DNA from 4 places in the Variovorax sp. P1_G12 genome. Region 3 is predicted to be linked to each of the others. Evidence: predicted binding sites of a transcription regulator. Region 3 holds the regulator's gene; each other region holds the start of a gene.
What was found. The regulator FNR, encoded in region 3, switches genes on or off when oxygen is low (the NO sensors DNR and NnrR bind a similar motif). The targets are predictions, from matches to a motif close to TTGATNNNNATCAA.

Region 1 (3,393 bases), on a different contig from region 3:
GCCTACAACGCGGATCTGAGGGTGGCCGCGGCACGGGTCGAGCAGGCCGCCGGCTACGTGAAGGTGGCGTCGGCCGCCTTGCTGCCTTCGGTCGGGGTGATCGGCCTGGGCGGTGGCAAATCGGGCGGTGGCGGGGGCCTGGACGGGATCTTCCTGAACGCATCGCTGGAGCTCGACGTCTGGGGCCGCCTGCGCTACGGACGGGCCGCCAGCCGAGAGCAGTCCGCGGCCGCCGAGGCCGACTACGCCTATGCGCGCCAGTCGCTGGCGGCGATGGTGGCCAAGGCATGGTTCCTGGCGGTCGAGGCCCGGATGCAGCGCGTGATCGCGCAGGATTCCCTGAGCTCGTCGGAGACCCTGCTTCGGATGGCCGACGATCGATTGCGGGTCGGCAACGGCAGCGCGCAGGCGGTGGCGCAGGCACGCGCGAATGTCGGCCCCTATCGCGACACCCTGAAACAGGTCGAGCTCGCGGGCGAGCAGGCGCGTCGTTCGCTCGAGATCCTGCTCGGACGCTACCCGGCGGCCGAGATCGCGGTCGCCGACCGCCTGTCGCCGATGCCCGCGCCGCTGCCCGTGGGCATGCCGTCGGAGCTGCTGGAGCGCCGGCCCGACCTGGTGGCGGCGGAGCGGCGCGTCGCCGCGGCCTTCGACCGGGTCGGCGAGGCCAAGGCGGCGCAGCTCCCCAGGATCAGCCTGACGGCGGGGGGCAGCAACGTGTCCAGCGAGCTGATCGTCCTGAAGGACGCCAGCAGCCCGATCTGGAGCCTCGGCGCCAACCTGATTGCGCCGCTCTACCAGGGCGGCGCGTTGCGCGCGCAGGTCGAGATCCGCTCGGCCGAGCAGAAGCAGGCGGTGGCCGAGTACGCGCGCGCCGGCCAGAAGGCCTTCGCCGAAGTCGAGACCGCCCTGGGCGCGGAGTCGGTCTTGCGCGAACGCGACGCCATCCTCGCGGCGACCGTTCGCGACAGTGCCGAGGCGCTGGAACTGGCCCGGATCCAGTATCGCGTCGGCACCGTCGACCTGCGTGCGGTCGAGCAGAGTCAGCTCACGCTCTATGCGGTGCGGACCTCGCGATTGCGTGTGCAGTCCGAGCAGCTGGCACAACGCGCCAACCTCGTTCTGGCCTTGGGCGGCGGATTCGACCTGCCGGCCCTGGCAGTGGCTGCTCCGCCATGCTGTACCGAATGATGAGCCGGAGCGTTCGTTCAACGACTCCTCATGGAGGTGAATGATGACCAAGAGACTGAGTTGGCAGATGACGATGGTCCCGGTGCTCCTCGCCGCGGCGCTGGCATGCGGCCATGTCCGCGCGCAGGAAGTGCCCCTGATCACGGGTGAGCACTGGACCCGATCCAGCGAGCAATTGAAGAAGGTCTACCTGATCGGCGTCGCCAACGTGATCCAGATAGAGACCGCCTACCAAGCCGGCAATGCGCCGCCTGACAGCCAGACCGTGATTCCCAGGGCAGCCAAGGGGCTCAGGGGACAGACGCTCGACACCGTGCGCATCGGGCTCGACCGCTGGTATGCCGCGCATCCGGACCGGTTGCAACGCCCGGTCATCGAAACCCTCTGGTTCGAGATGGTCGTGCCCGGCCTCAAGAACTAGGCCTCGAGGAGAAAGCCATGAAGCACATCGGACTCATCGTGTCGATCGGAGCCGCCGTGATCGCGATCGGCTGCACGAACATGACACCGCAGCAGCAGGGAACGGCCAGTGGCGCGGCCATCGGTGCCGCGGCCGGCGCCGGCATCGCGGCCATCGCCGGCGGCAGTGGCTGGACCGGTGCGGCCGTCGGCGCCGTTGCCGGCGGGGTCGCCGGCAACATCAAGGCCAACAAGCAACAGCAGTGAAGCGTGCGCGGGCCGGCCGGGGTTGAGCCAGATCAAGGTGCTCGGCGCGCCCGCTTCCCACAATGGCTTCACGGGACGTGAGAAGGCCCCGCGACAGTTCGCAGCAAACGTCGTCACTGACGGCACCACCGAGGAGATATCGATGAGCACAAACCGCAGACACTTTTCGTTCGCCGTCGGCACACTGACCCTCGCCGCGGTGTTCATTGGCTTGCCGGCCCACGCCGCCGACGACGCCGACGCCAAGGCGCTTGTTCAGAAGGCCCAGGCCACGGTCAACGCCTTCGCGAAGAACCCCGACTTCTCCGCCGGGTTCGGTACTGCCCTCGGCCAGGCCAAGGGCGTCCTGATCTTCCCGCAGATTCTCAAGGCGGGCTTCGTGCTCGGTGGCTCGGGAGGCTCCGGCGTCCTGATGGTGCGCGATGAAAAGACCGGAAGCTGGAGCGGCCCGGCCTTCTACACGATGGGCTCCGCCAGCTTCGGATTCCAGGCCGGCGCGTCATCGGCAGAAGTGGTGATGCTGGTGCACACACAGAAGGCGCTCGACTCGGTGTTCGCGAGCAAGGTGAAGCTCGGCGCCGATGCCTCGGTCGCCGCCTGGAAGAAGGGCATGGACGCCAGCGCCGCACTCGGCAGCGACTTCGTCGCCTTCTCGATGGTCAAGGGCGCGTTCGCCGGCCTGGCGGTGGATGGATCGGTGATCGACGTCCGCGATTCCCTCAATGCGGCCTACTACGGCAAGCCGGTCACGCCGCAGCAGATCCTGGTCATGAAGGAAGTCAAGAGCCCGGGTTCTGCAGGCCTGCAGGCGGCGTTGAAGCACGCCGCGAAGTAGTTCGTCGAAGGCCCACTCATGAACGCGAAGCACGAGAAGTATCAGCGCCTGATCGACTTCTGCAAGGGGATGCCCCCGATGCCCACGGCCGTGGTGCATCCTTGCGACCAGAGTTCGCTGGAAGGATTGCGAGAGGCCGCCAGGCTGGGACTGATCGCTCCGATTCTGGTCGGGCCGCGTGCGCGCATCGAGGCCGTGGCCGCGTCCTTCGCAGTGGACATCTCCGGCTACCCCATCGTCGACGCGCCCTACAGCAACGCCGCGGCGGATGCGGCCGTCCTGCTGGTGCGCGAGGGCAAGGCCGACGCGCTGATGAAGGGCAGCCTGCACACGGATGAACTGATGGGGGCCGTGGTGAAGCGCGACGGCGGCCTGCGCACCGCGCGGCGCATCAGCCACTGCTTCGTGATGGACGTGCCCAGCTACGAACACGCCCTGATCATCACCGATGCCGCCGTCAGCATCGCGCCGACGCTCGACGACAAGATCGACATCGTGCAGAACGCGATCGACCTGGCGCACGCCTTGCAAGTGCAGGACGTGCGGGTCGCCATTCTCTCGGCGATGGAGACCATCAATTCGAAGGTCCCTTCCACCATCGAGGCAGCCGCCTTGTGCAAGATGGTGGACCGGCACCAGATCACGGGCGCGGTCATCGATGGCCCGTTGGCGCTCGACAACGCAATCAGCCTGGAGGCCGC
Region 2 (3,393 bases), on a different contig from region 3:
CCCACGTGACGACGCGTGACGGCCAGACCTACAACACCTTCTACAGCGGCATCGGCCACGACCTCACCTGGCTCGGATTCGGTCCCGTGCCCGACAGCGTGACGATGTCCACCGACCCGTACCGGGCGGGCACGCTGGTGGTCGACATGTTCGACGCCAAGAGCCGGCGGGCGATCTGGCGCGGCAACGCGGCCGGCATCCTGCCCGACGATCCGTCGCGCCTGAACGCCTCGGTGCAAGGCGCGCTCGACCGGATGTTCGCCGACTTCCCGCCGGGCCCGCCGTCCGGCCGCTGAGGAAGCCCTCGCGCGAATTTCGGCGCCATCGTCCTAAGCAGGGGTGGCGATGGTTGCAGCGGCCAGTGCCGGCTCCACCACCCGCTCGAGCTGCTCGCGCAGCCAGCGGTGGATCGGATCGGCCTGGTGGCGCAGGTGCCAGACCATGTACATCGGCATCGACGGACAAGCCAGGGGCACCGGCGCCATGTCGAGGTCGCGCAGCAGATGGGCGCGCAGCAGGCTGGGCAGCGTGGCGATCGAATCGCCGCCCAGCAGGAATGGACCGATGCCCGCGAAGCTCGGCAGCTGGGCAACGAAGCGCCGCTGCACGCCGCGTTCGGCCAGCTCGTCATCGATGTCGAGCCGGCGCCGAGGCTCGTACAGCACCGTCACATGTTCGGCGGCCAGATACTCGTCCCGGGTGTGCGGCGGCTCTCGCTGGCTGGCATCGTAGAAGACCCGGTACTGGTCCTCGAACAGGCGCTTCTGCAGCACGTCGCTGGCGCACGGCGGGCGCGGCGTGATCACGAGCTGGCAATGTTCGTCGCGCAGCATCTCGGCCGACGGTGCGCCGGATGAAATCACGCGCAGCGCGAAGCCCGGCGCCTGTCGTCGAACATGCCGCAGCAGCGCGGGCAGCAGCAGGTCGCGCTGCAGGTCGTTGGCGGCGATCGTCACCGTGGCGACGAGCGTGGCCGGATCGAAGCCGGCGGCGTTGCTGAAGCTGCGCAGCTCGTCGAGCATGACGCGTGCGCGCGATGCCAGCGCATGCGCATGCGCGGTGGCCACGATGCCGCGCCCGGACTTCACGAACAGGGGATCGCCGACGATGGCGCGCAGCTTGTCGAGGAGATGGCTGACGGCCGACTGGGTGACGCCAAGGCGCTGCGCCGCACGTGTGACCGAGCCTTCTTCGAGCACCGCCAGCAGCAGTTGCAGCAAGTGGCCGTCGAGGTCCAAATGATCGAATCGGCTCATGGCTGGAATGAGTGTCTGTGCGTTGATCGGCGTAGGCCCCGAGTGGATACTGAACCCATGGCGCCGGCAACTGCATGTCGCTCGAAACTTGATTCGGATCAAGGCGCCGGGAACAACGACGAAGGAGACTCTCTTGCCAACACCCAATCCGAGGCAGCCGGTACCTGGAACCACCATCTTCGACGGCGAACAGGCCCGCAAGGGCTATGCGCTCAACAAGATGTGCTACTCGTTCAACCAGGCCGCGAGCCGGGCGGCCTTCGTGGCGGACGAAGATGCCTACTGCGCGGCTTTCGGGCTGAATCCCCAGCAGCGTGAAGCAATCCGAAATCGCAACGTGCTGCAACTGATCGAGGCCGGCGGCAACGCGTACTACCTCGCCAAGTTCGCCGGCATCTTCGGTCTCGACATGCAGGATATCGGGGCCCAGCAGACCGGCATGACCAAGGACGAATTCAAGGCCAGGCTGCTGGCCGCAAGGGGTTGAGCCATGGCAAGAATCGTTGGTGGCATCGCCACCTCCCACGTGCCGGCGATCGGCCGGGCGATCGAGAAGGGCCTGCAGAACGATCCGTACTGGAAGCCGTTCTTCGACGGCTTCCCGCCGGTGCGCGACTGGCTCGCGAAAGTCCGGCCCGACGTCGTCGTGCTGGTCTCGAACGACCACGGGCTGAACTTCTTCCTCGACAAGATGCCGACCTTCGCGATCGGCGCTGCGCCGGAATACCACAACGGCGACGAAGGCTGGGGCATTCCAAGCCTGCCGCCGCTGCAGGGCGATCCGGTGCTGTCCTGGCGCTTGATCGAGTCGCTGGTCGCCGAGGACTTCGACCTCACCACCTGCCAGGAGATGATGCTCGACCACGCCGCCATGCTGCCGATGGCGCTGTGCTGGCCGGACATGAAATGGCCGGTGCGCGTGCTGCCGGTGTGCGTCAACACGGTGCAGGCGCCGTTGCCGTCGGCAGCCCGCTGCTATCGGCTGGGCCAGGCGATCGCGCGCGCGGTGGCGGCATGGCCGGGCGACGAGCGCGTGGTCGTGATGGGCACGGGCGGGTTGTCGCACCAGCTCGATGGCGAGCGTGCCGGCTTCATCAACAAGGACTTCGACCTGCAGTTCATGGAGAGCATGCGCTCCGACCCGGCTTGGGCCACCCGGTTCTCGACCGTCGAGCTGGTGCGACTCGCGGGCACCCAGGGCGTGGAGATCCTCAACTGGCTGGTCGCGCGTGGCGCCCTGCCCGAGAAGGTGCGCGCGGTGCACGCCAACTACCACATCCCGATCTCGAACACGGCGGCAGGACTCATGGTGCTCGAGCCGCTGGGGTAGCTTGCTGCGCGCGGTCGTGCCCGCCGCGCCCCCGGCGACGCCGTCAAGCCAGCCGGACGACCTCCGGGTCGTGCGCGTCGGCGTGCAGGCGCTCGACCGCCGCGGCGCGCCGCGCGAGCACCGCACGCTGGTTGATATAGCCCTTGTCGGTGATCTCTCCGGCGTCGATGTCGGGCGGTGCGTTGAGCACCAGCGCACGCACCGGGCATTGGGACGAGCCGGCGCCGGCGTCGCGCAGCTCGCGCATCACGCGCAGCAGCGCGGCCTTCCACTCGGCCGGCGGCAACGCCGCGGCCTGCGGGCTCGCAAAGACCAGCATGCCGATCTCGTTGCGGTCGTGCCCGGTGACGACGATGTCCTGCGCCAGCGGCGCGAGCCGCGAGACCAGGTCCACGCGCAGCGTGCCGACCGAGACCCAGGTGCCGCTCGCGAGCTTGAAGTCCTCGGCCACGCGGCCGTGGAACATCACGCCGCGCTCCGGCCGCTGAGCATCGACGAGAAAGCCGGCATCGCCGATGCGGTAGTAGCCCTCGTCGTCGAAGGCCTCGGAGGTTTCGCGCGGCGCATGGCGGTAGCCCGGGAACACCGTGACGCCCTTGACGCGCATCTCGAGCTTGTCGCCGTTGGGCACGAACTTCAGCTCCAGCCCCGGCAGCGGCGCGCCGATGCAGCCCGCGCCGTCGAGCCGCCAGTGCGCCGAGGTGATGGCGGGGGAGGTTTCGGTCGCGCCCCAGGAGGTGGTGAGCCACAACGGCTGCGCCGGCCGCGCGCGCCGGGCCACCGCGTCGAGCCGCTGCCAGGTCGAGG
Region 3 (3,393 bases):
GCAACATCGTGATGGACAAGATGGACACGCCGCGCGGCCTGATCCGCTACGCCACGCAGAACGGCATGGCTGGCCGCTGGACGCCGCGGCAGGTGCTGCGGCGCGTGCTGCGGCCGCGGGTGCTGATCTACACCGGGGTGCTGGCGGCGCTGTGCATCGGCCTGCTCGCCAGCCTGGTGACGCGCACGCCGCTGAAGGTCGACGTGGTGCGCGACCGCGCGTCGCTGGCCCGCATCGTCGAAGGCGGCCAGCTCGAGAACGTCTACCGCCTGCAGATCATGAATGCCACCGAACAGGTGCAGCGCTACCGGATCGCCGCGGGCGGCCTCGAGGGGCTGAAGGTGTCCTCGGAGCCCGTGGTCGAGGTCGCGCCGGCGGAGTCGCGCTGGGTCGCGGTCCGGTTGCAGCTACCCTATGGGGCGGCAGCGGCGGGTTCGCACAAGGTGCATTTCGACGTCCGCGCCGAAAGCGGCAACGCCAGTGTCTCGGAGCCCGCGGTGTTCCTGGTACCGCGCTGATCAACCCAAGGACCAAGATGACGCACGACAACGACGCGATGAAACCCTGCCCTCCGTGGTACCGCTTCCCCCTGGTGTGGATGGTGATCGGCGGGCCGGGCGTGGTGGTGGTCGCGAGCTTCTTCACCCTGTGGCTGGCGATCTCCACGCCCGACCCGGTGGTGGACCAGGACTACTACCGCAAGGGCGTGGAGATCAACCGCACCCTGGCCGACAAGAAGCTGATGCCGGCCGTGGCCGGGCGCAACCACGCGGCGACACCGGGCAGCGCCGTGCCGCTGCCGAAGGAGTGAGTGCATGCAGACGCGCCGCTGGATGTGGATTCTCTGGCCGGCCTTCCTCCTGGCCTGCGCGCTCGAGGTGCTGGTGTTCGCCCTGGTCGACCCGGGCGACCTGAACTGGCGCGGCGAGGCGCTCGGTGCTTCGCGCCAGGCCGTCTACACGGTCGGTTTTTTCGTCTTCTGGCTGCTGGCCATGGGGGCGGGCGCACTGACCCTGCTGCTGACCCTGCCGGCGCGCGAGATCAACAGCCCGGCGGATTGACGATGCGGCGCAGCGCCTCGGGATCGACGATGCGCACGTTGCGTTGCTCGACCTCGACCATGCCGTCGGCCGCGAACTTCGACAGGGTCCGGCTCACGGTCTCGAGCTTGAGCCCGAGGTAGCTGCCGATTTCCTCGCGGGTCATGCGAAGCACCAGCTCGGAACGCGAGAAGCCGCGCGCGTGCAGGCGCTGGACCAGGTTCAGCAGGAAGGCGGCGAGCCGCTCTTCGGCCCGCATGCTGCCCAGCAGCAGCATCACGCCGTGTTCGCGCACGATCTCGCGGCTCATGATCTGGTGCACGTGGCGCTGCAGCGCGGTGATCTCGCGCGACAGCTCCTCGATGCGTTCGAAAGGCATCACGCAGACCTCGGAGTCCTCCAGCGCCACGGCGTCGCAGGTGTGCTGGTCGTTGACGATGCCGTCGAGCCCGATGATCTCTCCCGCCATCTGGAAGCCCGTGACCTGGTCGCGGCCGTCCTCGCTGGTGACGCGGGTCTTGAACACCCCGGTGCGGATCGCATAGAGCGAGGTGAAGGCCTCGCCGTTGCGAAACAGCGTCTCGCGCCGCTTGATCTTGCGCCGCGTCGCGACGATGTCGTCGATGCGCTGCAGCTCGCCCGGATTCAGGCCCACCGGCATGCAGAGCTCGCGCAGATTGCAGTTGGAACAGGCGACCTTGATATTTTCGGGTTTCATTGATGCAGTCGAGGTCATGGAGGGATTGTCCGACGGGGAGTGGGGTGGATGCTTGATGCAGGTCAATGATTGCAGATCGTGACGGCGGCATAGTGACACACCACAGCCCTTGCCGCCGCCCGCGATGCACCCCCCCTCCGCTCCCGTCCTCACGCCGGCCCTGGCGCCGCCGTCCACCGTACTGCGCCGTTTCGACTGCGCCGGCCCGCGCTACACGTCCTATCCCACGGCCGATCGCTTCGTCGACGCCTTCACGGCGGACGACTACGCGCAGGCCCTCGAGCAGCGCGGCGGGGCCGGCGCGAGCGCGCGGGCGCTGTCGCTGTACGTGCACATCCCGTTCTGCGAATCGCTCTGCTACTACTGCGCCTGCAACAAGATCGTGACCCGGCACAAGAGCAAGGGGCGCGAGTACCTGGACTACCTGTCCCGCGAGATTTCGCTGCAGGTGGAGAAGCTCGGCCGCGGCGCGGTCGTCCGCCAGCTGCACCTGGGCGGCGGCACGCCGACCTTCCTCGACGATGCCGGCCTGCGGGAACTCATGGCCATGCTTCGCGGCGCCTTCACGCTGTCGCCGGACGGGGAGCATTCGATCGAGATCGACCCGCGCACCGTCGACCGCGAGCGCCTCGTGACGCTGGCCGAACTGGGCTTCAACCGGCTGAGCTTCGGCGTCCAGGACTTCGACCCGGAAGTGCAGAAGGCGGTGCACCGGATCCAGCCCGCCCGGCAGGTGTTCGACCTGATGGCGGTGGCCCGCGGGCTGGGCTTCGATTCGGTCAACGTCGACCTGATCTACGGACTGCCGCGCCAGAGCCCCGCGTCCTTCGACCGCACGCTGGAGCAGGTCTGCGCGCTCCGGCCGGACCGGATCGCGCTCTATGCCTACGCCCACCTGCCCGAGCGCTTCAAGGCCCAGCGCCGCATCGCGACCGAAGCCCTGCCCGATGCCGGCGCCAAGGTCGAGATGCTGTCGCGCTCGATCGCCGCGCTCACCGCCGCGGGCTATGTCTACATCGGGATGGACCATTTCGCGCTGCCTGGCGATGCGCTGGCGGTCGCCCGGCGGCAGGGCCGGCTGCATCGCAACTTCCAGGGCTACAGCACGCAGCCGGACTGCGACCTGGTGGCCCTGGGCGTGTCGGCGATCGGCCGCATCGGCGCCACCTACAGCCAGAACGCGAAGACGCTCGAGGAATACTACGACCTCCTCGACCAGGGCCGCCTGCCGGTGGTGCGCGGCCTGGCGCTGACGCGCGACGACGTGCTGCGGCGCGCCGTGATCATGGCGATCATGTGCCAGGGACGGGTGGACTTCGAGGCTGTCGGCGCGGCCCACCTGATCGACTTCGAGCACCTCTTCGCGGCCGAACTGGCCGCGCTCGAACCGCTCGCGGCGCAGGGCCTGGTGACCCTGGGCGACCGCTCCATCGAGGTCACGCCCCTGGGCTGGTTCTTCGTGCGCGCGATCGCCATGGTGTTCGACCGCTACCTGCAGGCCGACCGCAATCGAACGCGCTTCTCGCGCATCGTCTGACATGAGAAGCCCCCACGCGCATCGCTTCGCGTATCGCTGCCCCCCAAGGGGGTGCTCAGCGCCCTTCGGGCGGCCGGGCGGACACTGAGCCATGCAGG
Region 4 (3,393 bases), on a different contig from region 3:
GCGCCACGATTCGTGCTCCGCGGTGAGGTACGCGCCGGCAAAGCACAGCACGATGAGCCAGTGGAAGACGCGCACTGGCACATCCCAGACGAGGATCTTGCGGGACCCCGGGCCGGCCGTGTCGCGTTCAGCGGGGGATGCGGACGTTGCGTTCATTGAAATCTCCTTGATCGGCTTGGGTGTGGCAGGCCGCGCAATTGGCGGCGTTCCTGACGTTGGGCAGATTCCAGGTGGCGGGCGACACCTCTCGGTGTTTCCGGACGAACCAAGCCGAGCGCGTGATGCGGTCTTCCGGCGGTGGCTCGCTCCGGCGCCCGCTGGTGGCTGCATTCGCGGTCAGCCAGTTCGCCAGCGCGGTCACCGTGCCAGGGTCCAGCGAGGCGTCGGTGCCGTAGTGGCGGGGAAGGGTCGCCATCACGCGCTGCCAGGAGTCCACCGGCAGCAGGCCCGGCGGGTAGGCGATGTGGCAGGCCGCACATTCCGCGCGGTACTTCGGCAGCAGGGGCGTGCGTGCCGCGGGGTCGCCCCCATCGGCCCAAGCCTGCGTGCCGACGAGCGCGGCCAGTGCGCAGGCCCACGCGCCTGCCTGTCGGGGGGAGAGTCGGTCTGCCATGGTGCGGATTCCTGATTGAAGTGTCGACATCGCCACTGCCTCAGGGCTTGAGATGGATCAACCAACTCAACACATCGGCTTTCTCCGCAGCGGTGCATTCGCGACCCACGACGTCATTGCAGTTGCGGCGGAACCACTTGTCTGCCTTGGCGGCATCGGTGAACCGCTCGGGGTTGAAGGCCGGGGCGAGCGCGGCGATCGGCTTGCCGGTGGCGGCGTGCCGGCCCGGCACCGTCGGCACCGCGCCGTGGCACGAAGCGCAGCTCCACTCGCGGCCGTGGCGGCTGTTGAACAGCACCTGCCCTCGTTCGGGGTTCGGGGCGGCTCCAGCTTCGCCGATGTAGCCGGCGAGCAGCGCGTCGGGGGTGGCAGCGCCGGCCGCGGGCGCGGCGACGATGGCGGCCATCCAGGCCGCGGCGGCGGACCGACGATAGGCGGGCCGGTGCAATTTCAACAAGCTCATTTCAACTCCTTGGATGGAGCGATCGTGTCGCCGCAGGATTAGCGTTTCCTTAACGCGGCGCCTGCAATCCGGCCGTTTTCGACGCGGATGCGCGCTCGGTCGTCGCCGCTTGACCCAGGTCAAGGGTCGCCGTCGCCTGGCGCTGGAACATCGGCCATGCTCGCTTCACCGTCGTCGCCGCCTCCACCCGTCTTTCGTGCCCGGGGCCTGGGCAAGATCTACCGCGCCGGCGATGTGGAAGTCGTCTATCCGCCGGCGGCCGGGTGAAGACATGCAGCGTGCCCCTGGTGCAGCAGGGCTGAACCGCTGCCCTACACTTTGCAGACCAACAACAACTGGAGGTTCGTGCCATGAAGATCCTTGTTGCGACCGATGGGTCCAAGAATGCCTTGCGCGCGGTCAAGTACGCGGCCAGGCTCGCGCACCTGCTGCGCACTGCGGCGAACAAGATCACGCTGATCAGCGTCCACGACGACACCGGCCTGCGCCATGCCAAGGCCCTGGTCGGCAATTCGGAGGTCGCGGACTATCTGCGCGAACTCAGCGAGAAGGAGCTCAAGCCGGCCCGCAAGCTGCTGCAGGCCGACGGCATCGGCTACGACATGGAGATCCGCACGGGCCACGTGGCGCAGGAAATCGTCGATTGCGCCAACAAAGGCAAGTTCGACATGATCGTGCTGGGCTCGAAGGGCCGCAGTGCAGTGGCCGATCTGTTGATGGGCTCCGTGGCGCAACGCGTGCTCGCGACCGCGAAGCAGCCCGTCGTGCTGGTCAAGTGACCGGCGGACGCGGGACGCCATGAATTTCGACGAATTCCCCGACGATCCCGAGGACACCGTACACAGCGTCGAGCAACGTGCGAAAGCAGCCTCGCGCAGCACCTGGGTCAGCGTCTTCGTCAACCTGCTGCTCACCATCACCCAGATCACGGTCGGCTTCTTTTCCAAGTCGCAGGGACTCGTGGCCGACGGCATTCATTCGCTCTCGGACCTTGTCGCCGATTTCGTGGTCCTCTTCGCGAGCCATCACAGCAAGAAGGAAGCCGACGAGGACCACCCGTACGGCCACCAGCGCTTCGAGACTGCGGCTTCCCTGGCCCTCGGCTTGCTGCTGCTCGCCGTGGGCGCGGGCATGCTGTGGTCCGCGTTTCGCAAGCTCGAGTCGCCCGGGACCGTGCAGCAAGTGCACATCGTCGCGCTCTGGGTTGCCGGCGGTGCGCTCGTCGCGAAGGAACTGCTCTTTCGCTACATGCTGGCCGTCGCCAAGCGCGTGAAGTCGGGCATGCTGGTCGCCAACGCCTGGCACGCGCGTTCCGATGCGGCTTCGTCGCTCGTGGTCGGCATCGGCATCATCGGCAACCTGGCCGGCTATCCGATCCTGGATCCGATCGCGGCGCTCATCGTCGGCTTCATGGTGGCCAAGATGGGATGGAGCTTCGGCTGGGATGCGCTGCACGACCTGATGGACCGTTCGATCGACGAACAGGAAGTCGAGGCGATCCGTCGCACGCTCGCCGAAACCGAAGGCGTGCGCAACGTGCATGACGTGCGCACTCGCAAGATGGGCGACATGATCGTCGCCGACGCGCACCTCGAAGTGGACGCCACCGTCAGCGTCGAGCAGGGCCACGACATCGCGGTCGCGGCCCGCCAGCGCGTGCTGCAACGGCATCGCGTCCTCAATCTCATGACGCATGTCGATCCGTGGCGCAGGCCGGACCTCGACCATGCGGCACCGGCGCTGCAAACCGACCCATGAGCAAGGCCCCGTCCGGGTCGGCGTTTGCGTCCATGGCTGGCGGCCTGAGCGAGGACGAGGCAGGGCGGCGGCTGCAACGGGACGGTCCGAACGAACTGCCGGTCTCGCGCCCGCGCGGCGTATGGAGGCTGGCGCGCGAGGTGGCGTCCGAGCCGATGTTCCTCCTGCTCGTGGCATGCGGCGCCATCTACATGGTGCTCGGCGATTCCCAGGAGGCACTGATGCTGCTTGGCTTCGTCTTCGTGGTCATGGGCATCAGCTTCTTCCAGCAGCGGCGCAGCGAGCGGGCACTCGATGCCTTGCGCGACCTGTCCAGTCCCCAGGCCCTGGTTCTTCGCGACTCGAGGGCGCGCCGAATCGCCGCGCGCGAGCTGGTGGTGGGCGATATGGTGCTGCTGGCGGAAGGCGAGCGTGTGCCTGCCGACATGGACCTTGTCGAAGCGGCCAACCTCGCCATCGACGAATCGCTGCTGACCGGCGAGTCCATGCCGGTGGCGAAGGAGGCGCCGTTGTCGCGGCAGGTGAATGACACCGCAAGGGCTTTCTCCGGCACCCTGGT

Region 1: AC1D2O_RS17725 (lipid-binding SYLF domain-containing protein) is a predicted target of FNR. The motif match lies at 1,880-1,893, and genes of this name have one in related genera.
Region 2: AC1D2O_RS22020 (protocatechuate 4,5-dioxygenase subunit alpha) is a predicted target of FNR. The motif match lies at 1,345-1,358, and genes of this name have one in related genera.
Region 4: AC1D2O_RS00565 (universal stress protein) is a predicted target of FNR. The motif match lies at 1,186-1,199, and genes of this name have one in related genera.

Annotation. Positions count from the first base shown of each region.
Region 1 is NZ_JBFUBW010000014.1:79,948-83,340, reverse strand. It holds gene AC1D2O_RS17740 (TolC family protein) at 1-1,191, shown strand, start outside; gene AC1D2O_RS17735 (hypothetical protein) at 1,235-1,612, shown strand; gene AC1D2O_RS17730 (YMGG-like glycine zipper-containing protein) at 1,630-1,857, shown strand; gene AC1D2O_RS17725 (lipid-binding SYLF domain-containing protein) at 2,000-2,692, shown strand; gene AC1D2O_RS17720 (phosphate acetyltransferase) at 2,711-3,393, shown strand, end outside.
Region 2 is NZ_JBFUBW010000020.1:2,986-6,378, forward strand. It holds gene AC1D2O_RS22010 (DUF4136 domain-containing protein) at 1-296, shown strand, start outside; gene AC1D2O_RS22015 (LysR family transcriptional regulator) at 330-1,256, opposite strand; gene AC1D2O_RS22020 (protocatechuate 4,5-dioxygenase subunit alpha) at 1,390-1,743, shown strand; gene AC1D2O_RS22025 (class III extradiol dioxygenase family protein) at 1,747-2,586, shown strand; gene AC1D2O_RS22030 (feruloyl-CoA synthase) at 2,630-3,393, opposite strand, start outside.
Region 3 is NZ_JBFUBW010000015.1:124,521-127,913, forward strand. It holds gene ccoG (cytochrome c oxidase accessory protein CcoG) at 1-518, shown strand, start outside; gene AC1D2O_RS18810 (FixH family protein) at 536-811, shown strand; gene AC1D2O_RS18815 (hypothetical protein) at 816-1,061, shown strand; gene fnr (fumarate/nitrate reduction transcriptional regulator Fnr) at 1,042-1,758, opposite strand; gene hemN (oxygen-independent coproporphyrinogen III oxidase) at 1,883-3,295, shown strand; gene AC1D2O_RS18830 (sulfite exporter TauE/SafE family protein) at 3,387-3,393, shown strand, end outside.
Region 4 is NZ_JBFUBW010000001.1:113,362-116,754, reverse strand. It holds gene AC1D2O_RS00580 (cytochrome b/b6 domain-containing protein) at 1-156, opposite strand, end outside; gene AC1D2O_RS00575 (diheme cytochrome c) at 128-613, opposite strand; gene AC1D2O_RS00570 (DUF1924 domain-containing protein) at 654-1,076, opposite strand; gene AC1D2O_RS00565 (universal stress protein) at 1,427-1,855, shown strand; gene AC1D2O_RS00560 (cation diffusion facilitator family transporter) at 1,875-2,834, shown strand; gene AC1D2O_RS00555 (cation-translocating P-type ATPase) at 2,831-3,393, shown strand, end outside.